DNA from 2 places in the Streptomyces sp. NBC_01320 genome. Region 1 is predicted to be linked to the other one. Evidence: riboswitches for the same ligand, from Rfam matches in the RefSeq annotation. Region 1 holds a riboswitch; the other holds the start of a gene.
The links. Region 1 has a riboswitch for thiamine pyrophosphate ahead of thiO (glycine oxidase ThiO). Riboswitches for the same ligand answer to the same signal wherever they lie in the genome.
Positions count from the first base shown of each region.

Region 1 (7,518 bases):
GCGCTCGGCGCCCGCTTCGGGATCCGTACGGATCACGTCGCCCCGGTCGAACTCCCCGCTGAACTCCCTGGTGACCATGCCGGGCACCAGCCCGCTCTTCTTCAGCGCCTGTCTGGCCTCGGCCAGCGCGATGCCCTCGACGTGGGGCACCTTCACGATCTCCGGGCCGCGCGAGACGGTGATCGTCACCGAGCCGTTGCCCCGGATCCGGGCGCCGGACTTCGGATCGCTGCCGATGACCCTGCCACGCTCGACGCTGTCGCTGTAGGCCCGCTTGACGCTCTTCAGCTCCAGCCCGGAGTCCGAGAGCCGCTGCTCGGCCGCCTTCTCGGTCTGGCCGAGCAGGGAGGGGACCCGAGTGAACTGTCCCGAGTTGATGTACCAGACACCGGAACCGACCCCGAGCACCAGCAGCACGGCGACGATCGCGGCAAGCATTCCGCGCCGCGGCCCGCGCCGGGCCTGCTCGGGCGGCAGCGGCGGGGGCATCTCCAGCCGGCTGGTGTGGTGGGCGGTGCCCTGACCGGCCGGGAGCACCCGGGGGATCACGCTCGTGCGGTCCTCGGCGGCGTCGTGCACCTCGGCGAGGGCCTGCGGCGGTACGGCGTCCAGTTGTTCGTCGGTGAGCCCGGCGCGCGCGGTGCGGGCCTCGGCCAGCAGGGCCACCGCGTCGAACGGGCGGACCTCGGGGTCACGGGCGGTGGCGCTCGCGACCAGGTGGTCCAGCTCGACCGGGAGCCCGGGGACGACGGCCGAGGGGGCCGGGACGTCCTCGTTGAGGTGCTGGTAGATGACCTGGGCGGGGGAGTCGCCGGTGTGCGGCTTGGCGCCCGTCAGCATCTCGTACAGCACGACACCGCAGGCGTACACATCGGCGCGGGTGTCCGCCGTGCCGTGCTCGATCTGCTCGGGGGCGAGGTAGGAGACGGTGCCCAGGACGGATCCGGTGGTGTTGGTGTCGGAGCCCACAGCCCGTACGAGACCGAAATCCGCGACCTTCACCCGGCCGTCGTCCCCTATCAGGACGTTCTCCGGCTTCATGTCGCGGTGCACGAACCCCGCCCGGTGTGCGGCACCGAGCGCTGCGAGGACCGGCTCCAGGATGTCCAGGGCGGCGCGCGGCTGCAGGGCGCCGCGCTCGCGCAGGACGTCGCGCAGCGTGCAGCCCGCGACGTACTCCATCGCCAGGTAGACGTACGCCCCCTGGGCGCCCTGGTCGAAGACCGCGACCACATTGGGGTGCGCGAGTCTGGCCACCGACTTGGCCTCGCGGATGAAGCGCTCGACGAACGAGGCGTCGGTCGCGAGCGCCGGGTGCATCACCTTGAGGGCGAGCACCCGGTCGAGCCGGGTGTCCATGGCCCGGTAGACCGTGGCCATCCCGCCCACGGCGATGCGGGCATCGACGCGGTAACGGCCGTCGAGCAGCTGCCCGACGATGGGGTCTCCCCGGCCGAAGGCCGGGGAAGGGTCCTGGAGGGTCATATCCACGCAGCCGAGTCTACGAGCCATTGCGGACACGACCGACGGGCCGGGGCGATCCCGGGGCCGTACTGCAGCCGAGCCGTGACAGGGACATGCACTTCAGTGACGTACGGATCCGGGAGCGCGCGCTCAGAACGCCGGCCGCTCCGGGTCCAGCACCGCCCGCCCCTCCACCGGTGAGGAGGCCTCGGCGAAATGGCGCCGCGGGATCCGGCCCGCACGGTACGCCAGCCGCCCGGCGTCCACCGCGTGCCGCATCGCCGCCGCCATCAGCTCGGGCTCCTGCGCCCGGGTCACCGCCGACGCCAGCATCACCGCCGCGCACCCCAGCTCCATCGCGAGCGCCGCGTCCGAGGCGGTCCCGGCGCCCGCGTCGAGAATGACCGGAACCCGGGCCTGCTCGACGATCAGCTGGAAGTTGTGCGGATTGCGGATGCCGAGCCCGGAGCCGATGGGGGAGCCGAGCGGCATGATCGCCGCGCATCCCACGTCCTCCAGTTTCCGGGCGAGCACCGGGTCGTCGCTGGTGTACGGCAGGACGGTGAACCCGTCGTCCACCAGGGTCTCCGCGGCGTCCAGCAGCTCGATCGGGTCGGGCAGCAGAGTCCGCTCGTCGGCCACGACCTCCAGCTTGATCCAGTCGGTGCCCAGCGCCTCGCGGGCCAGCCGGGCGGTCAGCACGGCCTCGCCCGCGGTGAAGCAGCCCGCCGTGTTCGGCAGGACGCGGATCGAGAGGCGTTCGAGGACGGAGAGGACCGAGCCCTGCACGGTCGGGTCGAGGCGGCGCATCGCGACGGTGGTCAGCTCGGTGCCGGACGCCGTCAGGGAGCGTTCGAGCACGTCGAGGCTGGGCGCCCCGCCCGTCCCCATGATCAGTCGGGAGCCGAACGTGGTGCCGCCGAGGGTGAAGGGATCGTCGGACACGGTCAGCCTCCCTGGACCGCGGTGAGGACTTCGATCCGGTCGCCGTCGGCGAGGGCGGCGGCCGCCCAGCCGCTGCGCGGGACGACGGTCTCGTTGAGCGCCGCGGCCACCCCGGAGGGCGCCGCAGTCAGAGTCGCGACAAGGGTCTCCAGGGTGGTGCCCGCGGCGATCGAACGGGGATCGCCGTTCACGGAGACGGTGAGCGGAAGGGAGTCGGTCATGCGGGCTGCTCCTGACGTACGGAGGCGGAGGGCGGTACGGGGGCGGGTGCGAACCGTCCGGGGGCGAAGGGGCGGGCCACGGCCGGCAGCTCGCCGGTGGTCAGCAGCTCGGCCATGGCGTCACCGGTGACGGGGGTCAGCAGGACGCCGTTGCGGTGGTGGCCGGTGGCGAGGTGGAGGCCGGGCAGGGCGGTGGGGCCGAGCAGCGGGGCGTTGTCGGGGGAGGCGGGGCGAAGGCCGGCCCGGGTCTCGGTGAGCGGCAGTTCGGTGATGCCGGGCACCAGCTCGTGGGCGTCGCGCAGCAGCTCGTACACCCCGCCCGCCGTGACGGTGGTGTCCCAGCCCATCTCCTCGCTGGTCGCGCCGACGACGAGCTCGCCGTTCTCGCGCGGGACGAGATAGACATGGCTGCCCCGGACCACGGCCCGCACGGTGCGGGTGAGGAACGGTGCGTACGCGGCGGGCACCGTCAGCCGGAGCACCTGTCCCTTCACGGGCCGCACCGGGGGAACGACCTCGTCCGGCAGCCCGGCGAGCCGCCCGCTGCGGCTGCCCGCGGCGAGTACGAGCTGGTCGGCGGCCAGCTCCGTACCGGCCGCGAGTACGGCTCCGGCGGCCCGGTCCCGTGCCACGCCGAGGCGTTCCACCCAGTCGCGGTGGAAGACCACCCCGGCCCGCTCGCAGGCCGTCAGCAGAGCGGCGGCCAGCCGGCGGGGATCGACCTGGTGGTCGCCGTCGACCCGCAGACCGCCGCGCACGCCCGGCGCCAGCATGGGCTCCAATCGGCGGCACTCACGGCCGGTGAGCCACTCCGACTCCAGCCCCGAACGTTGCTGCAGCACGTGCAGCTCCCGCAGATGGGTGCGGTCGTCGGAGTCCAGGGCGACCGCCAGGGTGCCACAGGCGCGGAAGCCGATGTCCTGACCGCTCGCCGCCTCCAGTTCGGCCGCGAAGGCCGGGTAGCGCGCGGCGGACGCGACATTGAGGCCGAGCAGCATCTGCTCGCCGTAGTGGAGTTCGGTGACGGCGGCGAGCATCCCGGCCGCGACCTGGGCGGCCCCGCCGCCCGGTTCGGGGTCGACGACCGCGGTGCGCAGGCCGCGCTGCGCAGCCCGCCAGGCGGTCACCAGACCGATGATCCCGCCCCCGATGACGAGGACGTCGGATCCTTGTGCGGATACGGATGTGTTCCCGGAAGAACGCATGGGCGTCCAGCCCCTCCCTTCGCCGGCATGACCCGGATCAGGTTCGTACGGTCGGAGGCCGCCCAGCCTCCCTCTCAGCCCGGTGCGCCCGGGCTCCCGCGAGTGTCTTACGGTGGCCACCCTAGACCCCGTCCCCCGGCCCCTGTAAGGGAGCAGTCACCGTGGCCCGTTCGCTCGACGGACTCGTCCTCTCGCCGCTCGCCGACCAGGCGCCGGGCCAGGTCGGCACCCGTACCCGCTTCACGTACCACGAGGAGGACGGCCGGATCTGGGCCGAGTACGCGGGCGGCGACGTGGTCCGGGGCCATCTCGTCGGCACCAGGACCGCCGATCGACTCGACTTCCGGTACGTCCAGTTGAAGCAGGACGGAACGACATCCTCCGGACACTGCCTCTCCACCGTCGTCGACCTCGCGGACGGCCGGGTGCGGCTGGACGAGCGGTGGGAGTGGGAGTCGCAGGAGGGCAGCGGGACGAGTGTGGTCGAGGAACTGGCTGACGGATCGTCAGATGTTTGAGGGTGCCCGGCAGTAGGCTTCGCGGCGCCGTGGGGCCGGGGCACGCACCTCGCGGCGTTGCCGTCGATCACCAACTCCCCCGTAGCCCTGAAGGGGCATGGGGACCCCCTTCGCGTCGGCTCGATCCTCCGCCTTGCGATGCACGCACCCCAGCCCCGCTCCTTCACCCGCGCTGCCTGCCGCCGGGCACTCTAAGGTGGACAGGTGAGCGAGCAGCAGACTGAGCAGCCGGACCGGCGGACCGAGCGCCGCATCGTCATCGTCGGTGCGGGCATGGCCGGTGTGCAGACCGCGGTGGCCCTGCGGGAACAGGGCTTCACCGGCTCGGTCACCCTGATCGGAGCCGAACCCCACCAGCCCTACGACCGGCCGCCGCTGTCCAAGGCGGTGCTGCTCGGCAAGGCCGAGGACTCAGCCTTCGACATCGACTTCGAGGCGCTCGACATCGAGCTGCAACTGGGCCGCGACGTGACCGGCGTGCGGTCCGCGGCGCACGAACTGGACACCCCGACGGGCCCCGTTCCGTACGACGTCCTGGTCATCGCCACCGGCGCCGAACCGGTCGAGCTCCCGGGCTCGGAGGGTGTGCGCGGCGTCCATCTGCTGCGCACCCTCGACGACGCCGCACGGCTGCGGCCGGTCCTCGGTGAGCAGCACACCGTCGTGGTCGTCGGCGCCGGATGGATCGGCGCGGAGTTCGCCACCGCGGCCCGCGCCGCGGGCTGCGAGGTCACCGTCGTCGAGGCCGCCGACCGGCCGCTCGCGGGCGTCCTGCCCGCCGAGGTCGCCGCCCCGATGGCCCGCTGGTACGGGGAGAGCGGCACCGAACTCCTCACCGGCGCCCCGGTGGCCCGAATCGAGCCCGGCCGCGTGGTCCTCGCCGACGGCCGCGCGCTCGAGGCCGGAGCGGTGGTCGTCGGGATCGGTGCCCGGCCCGCCACCGCCTGGCTGGCCGGCTCCGGCATCGCGCTCGGACCGGACGGATCGGTGACCGCCGACGAGGCGCTGCGCACCTCGCTGCCCGATGTGTACGCCGTCGGGGACTGCGCCTCCTTCCCCTCCGCGCGGTACGGCGCGCGCCTCCTCGTCCACCACTGGGACAACGCCGTCCAGGGGCCGCGGACCGCTGCCGCCAACATCATCGGCGCCGGATCCGGCGGGGCGCCGCAGCCGCTCACGTACGACCCCGTGCCGTACTTCTGGTCCGAGCAGTTCGACCGGTTCGTGCAGTACGCGGGCCATCACGGTGGCGCCGACACGCTGCTGTGGCGCGGCGACCCGGACGGTCCCGCCTGGTCGGTGCTCTGGCTGCGGGACGGCGCGCTGGTCGCCGTCCTCGCCGTCGGCCGGCCGCGCGACCTGGCCCAGGGGCGCAAGCTCATCGAGGCGGGGGCGCGGCTCGATCCGGTGCGGGCGGCCGATCCCTCCGTACCGCTGAAATCGACGGTACGTCAGTAAGGAGCCGACGGATCCCTGAAGGGTCCGGTGTGCAATCTCCGCCGTACGGACGTCTCTTGGCTCTACGTCAAAATTGGTGCACGCTACAGCCTTTGGATCACCGGCCCTCTTCCGAAGGATGTACATGTCCCCCTACCGATGGGTCCGCGCGCTGCGCGGAATCCTCGTGGCGGCGGCCTCGATCGCCCTCATCGGCGGTGCAGTTGCCGCCCCGGCGTACGCGGGCACCGCCCCGGCCCCCGGCTCCAACCCGGCCGTCGACTACCAGGACCCGGTCGACGCGCTGCCACCGGTCTCCCGCCCGGACACCGAGCACTGCGCGGTGACGGCCGTCGAGCACGACTTCGGCTACACGCTCGGCGGACCGCCGTACACCACCACGCTCACCCCGCCCGCCCGGTGCGAGGGCCCTTGGAACAAGGTCGTCCTCGACTGGTCGGGCAGTGTGAAGGGACGTCAGTACGACCGCCTCGCCGCGGTGTTCGTCGGCGGCGCGGAGGTCTTCCGCACCAGCACGGCCGAGCCCGACGACGACGGCATCAGCTGGCACGTCGCCAAGGACATCACCGAGTTCGCGCCGCTCCTCAAGGACCCGCAGAAGCTGCAGCTGGAGCTCGGAAACGTTGTCAACGACACGTACACGGGCGTGTACCACGTGAAGCTGACGATCACGTACTACCGGGCGGACGGGCGCCACCCGGCCGCCACCACGGCCGACCGGATCGTCCCCCTGGGCAACACCGCTTCCACCGACGCCCCTTGGCTGAGCGTCGGCAAGGGCGGCTCCACCGGCACCGACGTCACCTTCCCGCGCAATCTGACCGGCGCGCGCCTGCAGGTCTACGCACGCGGCGGCGGCTGCGACGAGCAGTGGTTCGACGCGGTCCCCAGCGACCTCGCGGCCACCGCCCCCGACTACCTCTGTGGCGGAGGCCCCTACCGAGAGGTGCAGGTCACGGTGGACGGGCGCCCCGCGGGCCTTGCCCAGCCGTATCCGGTCGTCTACTCCGGCGGCATCGTGCCGACCCTGTGGCGGCCGATCCCGGCCATCGACCAGTTCCGGACCGAGGCGTACGACATCGACCTCACCCCCTTCGCGGGCGAACTGGCCGACGGCCGGCCGCACACCATCGGGATCACTCCGTACGGCGCGGCCGACACCTGGATCGTCGACGGTTCGCTCTTCCTCGACACGGACGCGCACGCGTCACGTACGAGCGGCCGGGTGACCGTCAACTCCCTCACCGGCACTCCCGCCGTGAAGACCGTCCAGACTCCGCGTGAGGACGGCTCCACGCACGTCTCCGTGTCGACCGGCCGCTCCTGGAAGATCTCGGGCTACGTCCGGACCTCGAAGGGCCGGGTCACCACCACCGTCGAGCAGGAATTCGCGTACACCAACACGGACACGGTCTCCAGGACCGGCCGGCAGCAGACGATGCACCAGCGCGACCACGGCGCCACCACGGTGACGACCAGGACGGGCGGGCGTACCAGCGCACAGCGGCACGCCTGGTCCTACCCCATCGACGTCGACATGGACATCCCGTTCTACGGCGACTACAACAACTACGACCTGAGGGCCGCCGTCACCCAGCGCCGTGTGCTGATCGACACCTCCCGGACGGGCTCCGCGGTCGCGTGGCGCACGGACGCCGTCACGGACGACACCGTGGACTCGACCGGCAACCTCGCCCGCACGGGCGG
Region 1 is NZ_CP108390.1:8,192,733-8,200,250, forward strand. Features, by position in the region: gene pknB (Stk1 family PASTA domain-containing Ser/Thr kinase) at 1-1,491, opposite strand, end outside; gene OG395_RS37290 (thiazole synthase) at 1,615-2,409, opposite strand; gene thiS (sulfur carrier protein ThiS) at 2,412-2,630, opposite strand; gene thiO (glycine oxidase ThiO) at 2,627-3,835, opposite strand; TPP riboswitch at 3,833-3,945, opposite strand; gene OG395_RS37305 (hypothetical protein) at 3,997-4,353, shown strand; gene OG395_RS37310 (NAD(P)/FAD-dependent oxidoreductase) at 4,558-5,811, shown strand; gene OG395_RS37315 (peptide-N4-asparagine amidase) at 5,936-7,518, shown strand, end outside.

Region 2 (7,518 bases), 5.5 Mb from region 1:
ACCAGCTTGACGTTCTTGTTCCCCTGCGTGGCGTCGTAGGTGAACTTGAACACCTTGGGCTGGGAGGACGCCTCGCCGTCCCCGATCTGCCCGAGCAGGCCCTTGTCGGTGTAGTAGAAGGAGATCTTCCGGCCCGAGATGTCCGTCATGGACTTCACGTGGTCGTAGATCTTGGAATTGGTCAGGCTGGTGCCGGAGACCTTGACGCCCGAGTCGTTGATGTACTCGTAGGTGGCGTCACCCTTGCCGTAGTAGTCGATCGTGAGCGACTTGCGGCCGGCCGGGTCGGTGACGTACTTGAGGAACTTGGTCGGCTTGTTGTTGGACTTCCGCTCCTCGTACGTGTACGTCTGCGTGTTGCCGTCGTTGTCGACGGCAGAGGTCATGTAGCCGTCGCAGCCGAACACGAACCGTGTCCCGTCCGGACGGGTCAGTGTCCAGGCGTCCGGGACCGGATCCTTGGTGGGCTTGCAGTCCAGGCCGGCCTTCATCGTCAGCTTGTAGTGGACACCGGCCGGTGCCTTCCACACGCTGTTGGTGGCGTCCCAGCGGAAGGTGTGCGTGGTGCCGTCACCGTCCGGGAGCCTGACCTCGGTCGGGTTCGGGTTCGGGTGGAAGTCCAGCGGCGCGCCCAGGCGCGTCGGGCCGGAGATCTGCGCCGACCAGCCGTGGCCGAGCACCGTGTCCGACGTGTCGAGGCTGTTGTAGGCGACGCGGGCGAAGGTGTTGAGCCCGCGGCCCGGGTTGTTGATGGCGTTGTATTGCCAGACGCTGTTGCCCGAGGCCAGGTTGTTCATGACCGTCGAGCCGGCGCCGGTGTTCTTGCCCGTGTAGGAGTAGAACTTTTCCAGGCCCAGCGTGTTGGAGGTGGGGTCCTCGACCGTGACGTTCTGCTTCAGCGACGGGATGGCGCCCGTCCCGGCGGACAGCCAGGTGCCGTCGGCGACCTTCTTGACGTCCCAGCCCAGCACGTAGTTCAGGCGCTTGTTGCCCTCATCGGAGTTGATGGGGGTCTTGACCTGCGCCTGGATGGTGGCCGACTTTCCCGGCAGCAGCGCCGGGATCGCGGTGGACAGCTGGTTGCCGCCGGTCGTCACGTCCGTGCCGTCAGGCAGCTTCCAGGTGTAGGACAGCACCCGCTCACCGGCCGCCCACGCCGAAGCGGTGGTGTTGGTGACCGTGAACTCGACGGTGTACTGCGAGTTCGGGGTCATCCGGGCCGGGGTGGTCGGCGCGTAGTACGTGTCCTCGGTGGTCGAGTCGACGTAGATGACCTGCATGTACGGCCGCAGCTGGGGGTCGGCTGCCTCGCCGGACAGGAAGAGGGTGCGTTCCTGGGGTCCGGTGGTGGTCTCGTCCTTCAGCCTGACCGCGGCACCCTTGTTGGAGGTGGGGGTCTTGACCCAGGACTGCATGAGTGCGGTGGCGTCCCACCAGTGGCGGCCGACGTCGCTGACGGTGGCGACGGTGTCGGACACGGTGGCCGACATGTCACCGCCGGCCGTGGTCCATGCGGTGGTGGCGTTGGCGTTGTTCCAGGTGGCGGTGGTCTCGTCGAAGTCCTTGGTCAGGGAGTGGAGTTCGTAGATCGCACCGTTGGTGCCGGTGGTGGTCTCCGCGCCCCACATGTACATCTTGTTCTCCAGCACGGTGGCGGTGGAGGGGATGCCGGTGGTGGGGAACTTCAGGGCGGCGCGGGTCTTGCCGTAGGTGGTGGAGTTGTTGCCGACGCTGAGCCAGGTCTGCCCGATGCCGAAGGACTGGATCTTGTCCTGGTTGACGGTCGGCTGCTGGGAGGACAGCGTGGTGTCGGTGATACCTCCCTGACCGCCCTGGATGATCTTCATGGTGCGGCCGGCCTTCGGGATGCCGACCGTTCTGGTCGGTGAGCCGAGGAGCTGGCCGTCCTTGGTCTTGACCGCGAGCTGGTAGTAGTACGACTTCCCGATCTCGGCCGAGCTGGTGTCCGGGGTCGGTACAGCGGTGGTGTCCGTGTAGGTGGTCGCGGCCTTGTCGACCGGTGCGACCAGGGTGGCCGCGGACGGGGTGAAGACTTGCTGCGTGGAGCGGTGCAGCTGGTACTCGACGATGTCCAGGTTCGTGTCGCCGGTTGCGTTGGTGTACTTCGGCCACGACAGCTCGGGACCGGTGGAGTGCACCACCGTCGGCGAGTTCAGCGTGGTGCCGACCTTGCCGTACGTCACCGTGAGCTTCGGGATGGTCGAGGTCTCACCGCCGTAGACGCTGCCGTCACCGGCCTCGTAGCGCGGACCGCCGGTCGGCGTCGCCGCCAGCGTGTCGTCCTTGGCCTGCAGCACGAAGCCGTGGTTCGTCGCGGTGCCCGACACCCACTTCTGGACGGTGTCGGTGACCGGGAAGTTGTGCCACTGGTTGTACTCACCAGTGTTCTTCACGATCTGGCTGGGGTTGACTAGACGGACCGAGTCGGCGAGCGTCCGCGTCGTCGACGAACCGGTGTCACCGAGGACGATCTTGCCGGTGTTGCCCTTGGCGAAGTCGTACTGGGTGGTGTCCAGAGTCTTCCACGTACCGACGGTGCCGGTCTGGTTGACCGTGTAGTTCTTCGTGCCGCCGTTGTACGTCACTGTGTACGGGGCCGCGGTCGCCGCATCCGAAGCCGCCGGGTAATGCACATCCACCCGGTAGGTCCCGGTCTCGGCCACCTGGGGCTGCCAGGTGTACGACTCACCGGTCGCGGTGTTCTTGTTGTACGCGAAGTCGTCGTTGGTCGCGGCGCCACCGGTCGTGGTGCCCTTGGGCCACTCACCGACCGCGGCTGTGCCGGTGTCACCGTCGTCGATCGAAACGGTGGTGCCGGACAGCTCGCCCACCAGCGCCGACGTGTTGGACCACGTCGCCGTGGTCTCGTCCCAGGCACCGGTCGCCCGGTGCGCCTCGATCGTGACATCGTTGGCGTTCGTCGTGTGCGACTGGTCGAAGTACATGTTCAGCCGCGCGTAGTCGACCTTGACCCCCGACGGGATCTCCGTCAGCGGGAACTTCACCAGCGACCGTGCGATGCCCGTGTCGGTCTTGCCCGCCGAGAGCTTCCAGGTGTTGTTGAAGTTCACCGCGGGCTGGTCCGACAGCACCATGGTGTCCTGCGAAGCCGCCGGCGACGGCGCGATCGTGATCGTCGGGTCGATCACCACCGGGTACTGACGGCCCTTGGCAGCAAGCCACTTCGCGTCCGGCGTGACCGTCAGCTTCCAGCCCTTGCCGTCCCGGCTCAGCTTCTGACGGACCTTCGTCGAGTACGTGCCACCGGTCGGCGACAGTGCATCCTTCTTGGCATCGGTCATGTACGGCGCCGGAATCACCAGCACCGGAGTGTTCGGCAGCTCACCGAACAGCGCGACCGACCCGTCCTTGCGGGACTTCGGGACCAGTCCCTCGGTGTCCAGCGTGAACGTGTACGACACCGGACCGGACGGCGCGGCGTCCAGAACAATGTTCTCCTTGACCTGCCCCCGGCCCACCACATACTGCAGATCGGCACCGGCAGCCGCGTCCTTGTACGTGACGGTGTCGCCCTTGGCGTGCGGCGTCAGCCCGGCCTTCGCACTTTCCAGGCCCAAGGTGACCGAACGCCCGTCCGGAGCCTTGAAACGCACCAGCTTCTTCGCGTCCGAACCGAACCACGTACGTCCGGTGTTGGCCGTGTTCGCGAAGTCGAAGCCCTTGTCCGCCGTGGCACGCACCGAGGTGTCGATCGGCTTCCACGACTTCCCGGACCGGTACGACAGAGGAACCGCCGACAGCTCGGCCTCCACCCGCCCGTCCGACAACTGCCAGAACCGCGCCTGCGACGTACGCCGCTCCGTCAGCTCCTTGACCCGCTCCGGCTTCGGAAGCTTCTTCGCCCTGGGGAGCTTCTGCCGACTGGGTATCTCCAGCTTGCCGCCGACAGGCGCCTTGGGCTCTTCGTGATCATCGTCGGAGAACCACCCGGCGATGGTGTCCACGACACCCTTGTCGTCATCCTTGGCCGACGACACCGGGGCCGCATACGCAATCTGTGGCAGTAACGTACCTGCCACCGCCGACACAATCAGACAGGAGAGATATCTCCTGTACGGAACTTTCACCTCAATACCTTTCGGTATCGACGCCCCCGTCCCGCCGTACGCGCAATGGGCACGCCGAATGAGCCGGAACAGAGGTTTCCACCCGGCTTGGAGTTGTGCGAAGTGACCGCGAGATACGGGAAAGTCATCAGCTCACGGGCATCGCAGCGTGATTTCTAATCAGTTTGTTGATGCCTCGTCAACCCCAGAGACATACCTGGACAATCGCCCGGTCGAATGGGGCGCGTTTCGCCCGCTTCTTCCGCTCGCTTCCATCGGACGGACGGAATGGTGTATAACCGCTCGGTCCCACGTCAACGTCGGTCAATTTCACCGAAAGCCTGGCTCCCCCATGTCGTCCAATTGACCCTCGGAATGCACCGCTCCGGAGAATGAGGACGATGGGGGTGTGAGGAACGAGACCGCGAGCAATAAGAAGTCACCGGACCGGCGTGGCCTGTTGGTCGCGGCAGACGCGCTCGGGCTCGCCATGGGTGTTGACCAGACTCGCCATGAACGGGATGGGGATAGTCTGTCCGTCGTACCGGACACGGGGTGCCCCACCCGAGGGCTGAGATCACACCCGTCGAACCTGAACCAGTTCGTACTGGCGGAGGGATGTCTTCCATGCCTTTGACGCATGTTTCCGGCGGGCTGCCCGCCGACGGCCGGCAGACCGTCTTCGACGGGCGGATGCCGGCGGCCCCCGGCGACCTCCGCGTCGAGACGCACGGCATCGAGCCGGTCCCCGAGAGCAACCGCTACGGCGGTCCCGGGCGCCTGTTCACCGTGTGGTTCGCTCCCAACCTGACCATGACCGGCGTGTTCACCGGCACTGTCGGCATCGCCTTCGGCCTGGACTTCGCCACCGCGCTCGCCGCCGTCGTGCTGGGCACCGTGCTCGGCGCGGTGCCCACCGCCTACCTGGGCACCTGGGGGAGCCAGACCGGTGCCGGGCAACTGCCGCTGGCGCGGCTCGCCTTCGGCCGGGCCGTGACGGTACCCGGCATCCTGCAGTGGCTGTCCTCGGTCGCCTGGGACGCGCTGATCGGGCTGTTCGGCGGGGACGCGCTCGCGCGGCTGTGCGGCTGGCCGTTCTGGCTCGGCGTCCTGGCCATGATGGTGGCCCAAGGCGCCCTCGGTGTCCTGGGCTACGAGGCCATCCACCGGCTTCAGATCGTCATGACCTTCGTGCTCGCGGCCGCGTTCGCGCTGATCGCCTGGCGGTTGCTCGACGGTGTCCACCCGGCCGGCACGGGCACCGCCCACGGCGCCGACCAGGCCGGCGCGTTCGTCCTGACCAGTACCGTCGCGCTGAGCCTGACTCTGTCCTGGGCTCCGTACGCCAGCGACTTCAGCCGGTATCTGCCACGCACCACCTCACGGCCACGCATGTTCTGGTTCACGCTGCTCGGCCTTGTGGTGTCCTTCGTGGCGGTCCAGGCCCTCGGGTTGTTGGGCGCGTCCGTGCTGACCGACCAGACCGCCGCGGGTGTGGACAAACTGCTGGGCGGTGGCGCGCTGGGTGCGTTCGGGCTGCTCGCCGTGGCACTGGCGGCTCTCTGCAGCAACGCCATGAACGACTACAGCGGTTCCTTGGCCCTGCAGACCGTCGGGGTGCGCCTCCCGCGCCCGGCGGCCGCCGCCCTCGCCGCCGTGCTCGGCTTCCCCCTGGTGCTGTGGATGCACGCTGCCGACACCACTGCCCGCTTCCAGAACGTGCTGCTGTTCGTCGGCTACTGGATTCCCGGGTTCGTGGCGATCGTCATCGTCGACTGGCTCGCACGGGCCCGGGCACGGGGCGGCGCCGCGATCGACCTCGCCGCCGAGACCGCCCGGCCGCAGTCCGGATGGCCCCCGTTGCTGGCCTTCGCCGTCGCCTTCGCCGCGGCCGTGCCGTTCATGGACACCAGCCTGTACGTGGGCCCGGTGGCGGCCGCCCTGCACGGCGCCGACCTCTCGTACTACGTGGCGTTCCTCGTCGCGCTCGCCGTCTACGCGCCGCTGCGGCTGCGCCCCCGCCCGCAGGACTGATCTGCCTCCGGCCTCCGGCGCCCGAACACCCCCTCCCCTCCCCCACGGAGCGATACCCCATGCCCCCGACATCCGCCGATCACACTGCCTTCGCCCCGCAGTCCCTCGCCCGCGTACGGGCGGACTCCCCTCTGGTTCAGTGCCTGACCAACTCGGTGGTCACGGGCTTCACCGCCAACGTCCTGCTGGCGCTGGGCGCCTCACCTGCCATGGTCGACATTCCGGAAGAGGCCGGCCCGTTCGCCCGGATCGCCTCGGGTGTCCTGATCAATCTCGGCACCCCGCACGCGGAGCAGCGCTCCGCCATGGTCGAGGCCGCGCGGGCAGCGACGTCGGCCGGTACGCCGTGGGTCCTCGACCCGGTGGCGGTCGGCGCGCTGCCGGTGCGCACCGCACTGGCACGCGAGCTCCTGGAGCTGCGACCGACGGTGATCCGGGGCAACGCGTCCGAGATCATCGCGCTCGCGGGCGCGGGCGACGGCGGACGCGGCGTGGACTCCTCCCACGGCGTCGAGGCCGCCGAGGAATCTGCACGCGAGCTGGCCCGTACAAGCGACTGTGTGGTCGCCGTCTCCGGTCCCGTGGACTTCGTCACCGACGGGGTTCGCAGCGCCCGGATCGCCAACGGGGACGCCCTGTTGACCCGGGTGACAGGTGGCGGCTGCGCGCTGGGTGCGGTGATGGCGGCCTTCGCAGCGGTCGACGAGGACCGGTTCGCCGCGGTGGTGGCCGCCGTCGCCGCGTACACGGTCGCCGCCGAGCTGGCCGCGAAGGAGGCCTCCGGGCCCGGCGGCTTCGCCGTCGCGTTCCTGGACGCGCTCGACGCGCTGGAGGAAGCGGACCTCGCCGAGCGGGCGGCTCTCTCGTGACCACCACACCGGTGGATCTGTCGGTCTACCTGGTCACGGACACGGCCCAGTGCGAGGCCCGCGGCCGGAGCGTGGCCGAGACCGTCGCCCTGGCAGTGGCCGGAGGCGTCACCGCCGTGCAGATCCGGGAGAAGCACGCCACCGGGAGGGAGTTCCTGCGTACGGTTCTGGAGGTGGCCGACGTCCTGCCCGAACGAGTGCCGCTGATCGTCAACGACCGGGTGGACGTGTACCTGGCGGCCCGAGCAGCCGGGGCACGCGTGACGGGGGTTCACGTCGGCCAGTCGGATCTACCGCCGGCCGCCGTACGCGAAATGATCGGAGAGCACGCGGTGCTGGGCCTGAGTGCGGCTACCCCCGATCAACTGCGCGCCGCCGCCGAGGACCCGGCACGCGTCCACCACGTCGGCATCGGCGCGCTGCACGCGACCCGGACCAAGGCGGACGCCCCGGCCCCACTCGGCCATGCCGGCTTCGCCCGCCTCGCCCGGCTCAGCGACCTGCCCGCCGTGGCCATCGGCGGCGTC
Region 2 is NZ_CP108390.1:2,673,241-2,680,758, forward strand. Features, by position in the region: gene OG395_RS12520 (golvesin C-terminal-like domain-containing protein) at 1-4,019, opposite strand, end outside; TPP riboswitch at 4,630-4,724, shown strand; gene OG395_RS12525 (purine-cytosine permease family protein) at 4,716-6,122, shown strand; gene thiM (hydroxyethylthiazole kinase) at 6,182-6,991, shown strand; gene thiE (thiamine phosphate synthase) at 6,988-7,518, shown strand, end outside.
Region 2: another riboswitch for thiamine pyrophosphate. It lies ahead of OG395_RS12525 (purine-cytosine permease family protein); the one in region 1 lies ahead of thiO (glycine oxidase ThiO).